DNA from 2 places in the Allobosea sp. NPDC003192 genome. Region 2 is predicted to be linked to the other one. Evidence: predicted binding sites of a transcription regulator. Region 2 holds the regulator's gene; the other holds the start of a gene.
The links. The regulator PhoB, encoded in region 2, activates phosphate uptake and scavenging genes when phosphate is short. The targets are predictions, from matches to a motif close to TGTCATNNANCTGTCAT.
Positions count from the first base shown of each region.

Region 1 (3,204 bases), on a different contig from region 2:
CCGAGATGGTGACGATGTCGCCGTATTTGTGGGTGAAGCCGCCGCCTGGCGCGTCGCGATCCTTGATCGGCGCGAACATGGTGCCGAGATAGAGCACCGCCCCGTCGGGATACTGGTGGTGCGGACCGATCATCTGCGCGGCGAGATCGGCCGGGTCGCGGCTGATCCTGGCGATCGAGGACGAGCCTTCGAGCGTGAAGCCGTCCTCACCTGCGACGGTCAGGCTCACCGTCGTCTTGCGAACATGGTCGAGCGAGAAATCGCCGTCGAAGAAGCGGATGAACGGGCCGATCGCGGCGGCGGCATTGTTGTCCTTGGCCTTGCCGAGCAGCAGCGCCGAGCGCCCCTCGACATCGCGCAGATTGACGTCGTTGCCGAGGCTGGCGCCGACGATGCGTCCGTCCGAGGCGACGACCAGCACGATCTCCGGCTCGGGATTGTTCCAGCTCGAGGCCGGGTGCAGGCCGGCATCGGCGCCGGTGCCGACCGCCGACATCGGCGGCGCCTTGGTGAAAATCTCGGCGTCCGGCCCGATGCCGACCTCGAGATACTGGCTCCAGCTGTTCTGGGCGATCAGCACCTCCTTCAGCTTCATCGCTTCGGGCGAGCCCGGCTTCAGCTTGGAAAGGTCGTCGCCGATGAGCTTGCCGATCTCGGTACGGATCGCGGCAGCCGCCGCCGGGTTGCCGCGCGCCTTCTCCTCGATGACGCGCTCCAGCATCGAGACGGCAAAGGTGACTCCGGCTGCCTTGACCGCCTGCAGGTCGACCGGGGCGAGCAGCCAGGGCTTGCCGTCATTGCGGCTGGCGGCCGAGCTGTTGGCGAGGAGGTCGGCAAGCGAACCCAGATTCTCGCCATTCGCGGCGCGCAACGCTGCCGCCGGATCGGCGGTCTCGCAGAGGTCGCGCATCGTCGGGAAGGTCGCGGTGACGTCGATCACCGTATCGCCCTGCAGCTTGACCACTGACGGCCCGGCAAGGTCCGGCCGCCAGACGCGCCCGGCCAGCGCGGCGCGGTCGGCATCGGCCGGCAGGGTGTTGGCGGGCGTGAGCGAGAGCGAGGGCATGGCTGATCCGGGCTGTGTGCAGTGTACAAGATGGTCGCGAAGAACAGCCGCTTCTGCGGGAAATCGCAAGTGCGCCGATGCGCGTCCACAGCGGGACGGAAATGTCATCGTTTTGTCATTGAACTGTCGCCCCGGCTTCATGCTAGCTTGCGCACCAACGACAAGAACGCCCGCGCATACCGGGGGCTTAGAGGGAGCTGATCATGACCTTCAAATTGAAGACCCTGACCGCCGTCGGCGCGTTTGCGCTGGCCGCCGCTTCGCCGGCTCTGGCGCAGACTGAAATCCAGTGGTGGCACGCCATGACCGGCGCCAACAACGACGTCGTCGTCAAACTGGCCGAGGAGTTCAACGCCTCGCAGAAGGACTACAAGGTCGTCGTCGCCTATAAGGGGTCCTATCCCGACACGCTGAACGCCGGTATCGCCGCCTTCCGCGCCGGCAATGCCCCGCACATCATGCAGGTCTTCGAGGTCGGCACCGCGACCATGATGTCGGCCAAGGGTGCGATCAAGCCGGTCGCCGACGTGATGAAGGATGCCGGCGAGAAGTTCGACCCGAAGAGCTATCTGCCGGCGATCACCGGCTACTATTCGACGACGAAGGGCGAGATGCTGTCCTTCCCGTTCAACTCGTCCTCGATGGTGATGTGGTACAACAAGGACGCGCTGAAGAAGGCCGGCCTGCCGGAAGCGCCGCCGAAGACCTGGCCGGACGTGTTCGAAGCCGCCAAGAAGCTGAAGGCAGCCGGCTGGGACAAGTGCGGCTTCTCGACCGCCTGGACCACCTGGGCGAACATCGAGCAGCTTGGCGCCTGGCATAACGTGCCCGTCGGCACCAAGGCCAACGGCTTCGACGGCTTCGATACCGAGTTCCGCATCAACAGCGATCTCTTCGTCAAGCACCTGACCAACCTCGCCAACCTGCAGAAGGAGGGCGTGTTCTCCTATTCCGGCCGCACCAACACCGGCGAGGGCCGCTTCACCTCGGGCGAATGCCCGCTGTTCCTGACCTCCTCGGCCTTCTTCGGCAACGTCAAGGCCAACGCCAAGTTCGACTGGTCGAACGCGCCGATGCCGTATTATCCGGATGTCGCCGGCGCACCGCAGAACTCGATCATCGGTGGCGCCTCGCTCTGGGTCATGGGCGGCAAGAAGGCCGACGAGTACAAGGGCGTCGCCAAGTTCTTCACCTTCCTCTCCGACGTCGACCGGCAGGTGAAGCTGCACACCGAGTCCGGCTATCTGCCGATCACCAAGGCGGCCTATGAGAAGGTCAAGGCCTCGGGCTTCTACAAGCAGAACCCCTATCTCGAGACGCCGCTGCTCGAGCTCAACAACAAGGAGCCGACCGACAACTCCCGCGGCGTCCGCTTCGGCGGCCTGGTCCAGATCCGCGACATCTGGTCGGAGGAGATCGAGGCGGCCCTGAACGGCCAGAAGACGCCGAAGGCGGCGCTCGACGCGGCCAATGACCGTGGCAACCAGGCGCTGCGCCAGTTCGAGCGCACCGCGGCCCGCTGATCGACCACCATGTGCATGTCATCCCGGACGTAGCGAAGCGGAGATCCGGGATCCATTCCTGAACCGTTCCGGAATGGATCCCGGGTCTCCCTTCGGTCGCCCGGGACGACCAGCGCGAACCAGGTTGCCGGATGCAGAAATACGCTCACTTCAAGGGGCTGACGATCCCGCTGCTGCTGCTCCTGCCGCAGCTCACGATCACGGTCGTCTTCTTCTACTGGCCAGCGAGCCAGGCGGTCTGGCAGAGCTTCCTGCTGCAGGACGCTTTCGGCATCTCGACCGAGTTCGTCTGGTTCGAGAACTATCGCGACCTGTTCGCCAAGCCCGAATATTACAAGGCGCTGATCAACACCGGCATCTTCTCGGTCTTCGTCGCGCTGCTATCGCTCTCGCTGGCGCTGCTCTTCGCGGTCATGGCGGATCGGGCCATCCGCGGCGCCGAGATCTACAAGACCCTGCTGATCTGGCCCTATGCCGTCGCGCCCGCCATTGCCGGCGTGCTCTGGATCTTCATGTTCGATCCTTCCCTCGGCATGCTCGCCCGCGGTTTGCAGTCGCTGGGCGTCGCTTGGAATCCGCGCCTCAACGGCAATGACGCGATGACGCTGGTCATCC
Region 1 is NZ_JBNNPK010000003.1:153,780-156,983, reverse strand. It holds gene ACQKLX_RS05910 (fumarylacetoacetate hydrolase family protein) at 1-1,066, opposite strand, end outside; gene ugpB (sn-glycerol-3-phosphate ABC transporter substrate-binding protein UgpB) at 1,270-2,589, shown strand; gene ugpA (sn-glycerol-3-phosphate ABC transporter permease UgpA) at 2,721-3,204, shown strand, end outside.
Region 1: a site for PhoB is predicted at 1,180-1,196, ahead of ugpB (sn-glycerol-3-phosphate ABC transporter substrate-binding protein UgpB). Genes of this name have one in related genera too.

Region 2 (3,204 bases):
CTGGCCGTTCCCGCCGTCTCGTCGCGCGTCAAGCCGCATCGAAGGAAAATCCCGATCGCTCAAAAACATAAGCGCCGCCCTAGGGGGCGGCTGCGTCGCGGCGACTATGCAAAACCGGCCCGGCCCTGTCAATTCCGGCTGACTTGGGCCCGTCCCAACCGTTTGTTCCGCAAGCCGTTGGGATAAAACGATCTCCATTCTAAAAGTGAGAGACGGATTCACCGATCAGGGTGTGCCACCCTGATCGGATCCGGCTCTCGCGGCAGCGTTGCCGATTGGACTCACTGTTCCGCCGTCTGCGGTGATTGGCTGGGGAAAAGCCGAATTACGATTCGGCGACTCTTGTGGCCGAGTCAGGCCATCTTGTATGGTCCTCTTCGTCAGATACGACATCTCGTGCGGCGTCTCCAGTATCGTCAGTCCCGGGCGTAACGGCTTCCGTTTTGCGGCGGACGCTGCCGGTATCGGATTCCGCCATGATCTCTCCCTATGCCTCGCCGGCACGCTGGCGGGGCATGACGAAGACAGGTGCAACTCCATGACCGAAGCCGGAGCCTGGACCGACGAACGCGTCGAACTGCTCAAGAAGCTCTGGAATGACGGCCTGAGCGCGAGCCAGATCGCGGCGGAACTCGGCAATGTCACGCGCAACGCCGTCATCGGGAAGGTTCATCGGCTCGGCCTGTCCGGCCGGGCCAAGAGCCCGGGCTCGGCGACGCCGCGTCCGCGCAAGCCTGCCGCCCGTCCGCCGAGCCATCCGGCTGGCCATCAGAGCGGCGGCGCCGGGCTGACCCGCGGCAATACCGCCCTCGCCCCACAGTTCTCGCCCGAGATCGAAGCGGAGGCGCAGGTCGAGCGCGCGCCGGCGCCGTCCGAAGACGTGGTGGTGCCGTTTTCCGAGCGGGTCACGATCATGGACCTGCGCGAATACATGTGCCGCTGGCCGATGGGCGATCCGACTTCGCCGGAATTCCGCTTTTGCGGCGGCCGCAGCGCGACCGGCCTGCCCTATTGCGCCTATCACGCCCGCATCGCCTACCAGCCGGCAGCGGATCGCCGCCGCGACCGCAGCAAGGTCGCCCGCGCCTGACGACAGGCACTCGCGAAACGTTTACGGAAGCCGGCCTGTGGGCCGGCTTTTTCATGACCAGGGCTGGCAGGAGGACGTGATGGCTACGATCGCGATCTATCTCGGCGCGGCCTTGGCCGAGATCGCCGGCTGCTTTGCCTTCTGGGCCTGGCTGAAGCTCGACAAGCCGGTCTGGTGGCTGCTGCCAGGCCTCGTCTTTCTCGCAACCTTCGCCTGGCTGCTGACGCTGGTCGACAGCCCCGCCGCCGGGCGCGCCTTCGCCGCCTATGGCGGCGTCTACATCGTGGCGTCTCTGGCCTGGATGGCGCTGGTCGAGAAGGTCGCGCCCGACCGTTACGACCTGGCCGGCGCGGCGCTCTGCCTTGCCGGCGCGGCTGTCGTCATCGCCGCACCGCGCTGACGAACGCGATCAACCCCGCGCAAACGTCTCGTCGAAGGCGTAGCCGGCGCCGCGCACCGTACGCAGCGGATCCTTGGCGTTGGCCGGGGTGATCGCCTTGCGCAGGCGCCCGACATGGACGTCGACGGTGCGCTCGTCGATATAGACGTCGCGGCCCCAGACGGCGTCGAGCAGCTGCGCCCGCGAATAGACCCGGCCCGGCGCCTGCATCAGGAATTCGAGCAGGCGGAACTCGGTCGGGCCGAGATGCAGTTCGGCACCAGCCCGGCGGACGCGCCGCGTCGTGCGGTCGAGCTCGAGATCGCCGGCCGCGAGCAGGCCGGCGACATGGCCGGGCTTGGCGCGGCGCAGCAGCGCCTGGATGCGGGCGATCAGCTCGGGCAGCGAGAACGGCTTGACGACATAATCATCAGCGCCGGTAGCGAGGCCGCGCACGCGCTCGGTCTCCTCGCCGCGGGCAGTCAGCATGATGATCGGCACGCGCTCGGTGTCGCGGCGGGTGCGCAGGCGCCGGCAGAGCTCGATGCCGGAGAGGCCGGGCAGCATCCAGTCGAGCAGGACGAGGTCCGGCGTATGGTCGCGCAGATGCAGTTCGGCGTCGTCGCCGCGCGCCACGCTGTCGACCTCGAAGCCCTCGGCCTCGAGATTGTAGCGCAGGAGCAGGGTGAGCGGCTCCTCGTCCTCGACGATCAGGATGCGTGCGGGCATGTCAGGGTCCGTTCAAGCCCCGCCGGTTCAGCCATTGGCCGCCGGCAGGTCGACGAGGATGTTGGTGGTGTCGAGCTTCGGCCGGCTCTCGTCGATCGACTGGCCGGTAACGAGATAGTGGATGGTCTCGGCGATGTTGGTGGTGTGGTCGCCGATGCGCTCGACGTTCTTGGCGCAGAACAGGAGATGCGTGCAGAAGGTGATGTTGCGCGGGTCCTCCATCATGTAGGTGAGGAGCTCGCGGAACAGCGAGGTATAGAGCGCGTCGATCTCATCGTCGCGGCGCCAGACCTCCATCGCCTTCTGCTCGTTGCTCGCAGCGTAGGCGTCGAGCACGTCCTTGAGCTGGGCCTGGACCAGGCGGCTCATATGCTCGAGCCCGACCACGGCGCGATGTGGCGGCGAGAACTGGCCAGAGATCGCGACGGCGCGCTTGGCGATGTTCTTGGCGAGATCGCCGACGCGCTCGATATCGGCCGCGATGCGGATCGCCGAGATCAGCTCGCGTAGGTCGTTGGCGAGCGGCTGGCGCCGGGCAATGGTCAGCACCGCCTTCTCCTCGACATCGCGCTGGAGATTGTCGAGGCGCTGGTCGGCGCTGATGATCTTCTGGGCGAGCGCGGTGTCGCGGCGCACCAGCGCGACCGTCGAGTCGCCGAGCATGCGCTCGGACATGCCGCCCATCTCGGCGAGGCTGCGGCGCAGGCCCTCGAGATCGGCATCATAGGAGCGGACGATATGGTCGGACATCGGGGCGTATCCTTCGGGGCTGCCGACGATTTCAGGATGTCAGCCGAAACGGCCGGTGACGTAGTCCTGCGTCTGCTTCTTGTGCGGGTTCATGAAGATGGTGTTGGTGGCGTCGAATTCGATCACCTCACCGAGATACATGAAGGCGGTGTACTGCGAGATGCGCGCCGCCTGCTGCATGTTGTGGGTGACGATGACGATGGTGAAGTCGCTCTTCAGCTGCTCGAGCAGGTCCTCGATCTTGCCGGTCGAGATC
Region 2 is NZ_JBNNPK010000015.1:148,794-151,997, reverse strand. It holds gene ACQKLX_RS20160 (GcrA family cell cycle regulator) at 539-1,090, shown strand; gene ACQKLX_RS20155 (YnfA family protein) at 1,170-1,490, shown strand; gene phoB (phosphate regulon transcriptional regulator PhoB) at 1,500-2,198, opposite strand; gene phoU (phosphate signaling complex protein PhoU) at 2,226-2,948, opposite strand; gene pstB (phosphate ABC transporter ATP-binding protein PstB) at 2,988-3,204, opposite strand, start outside.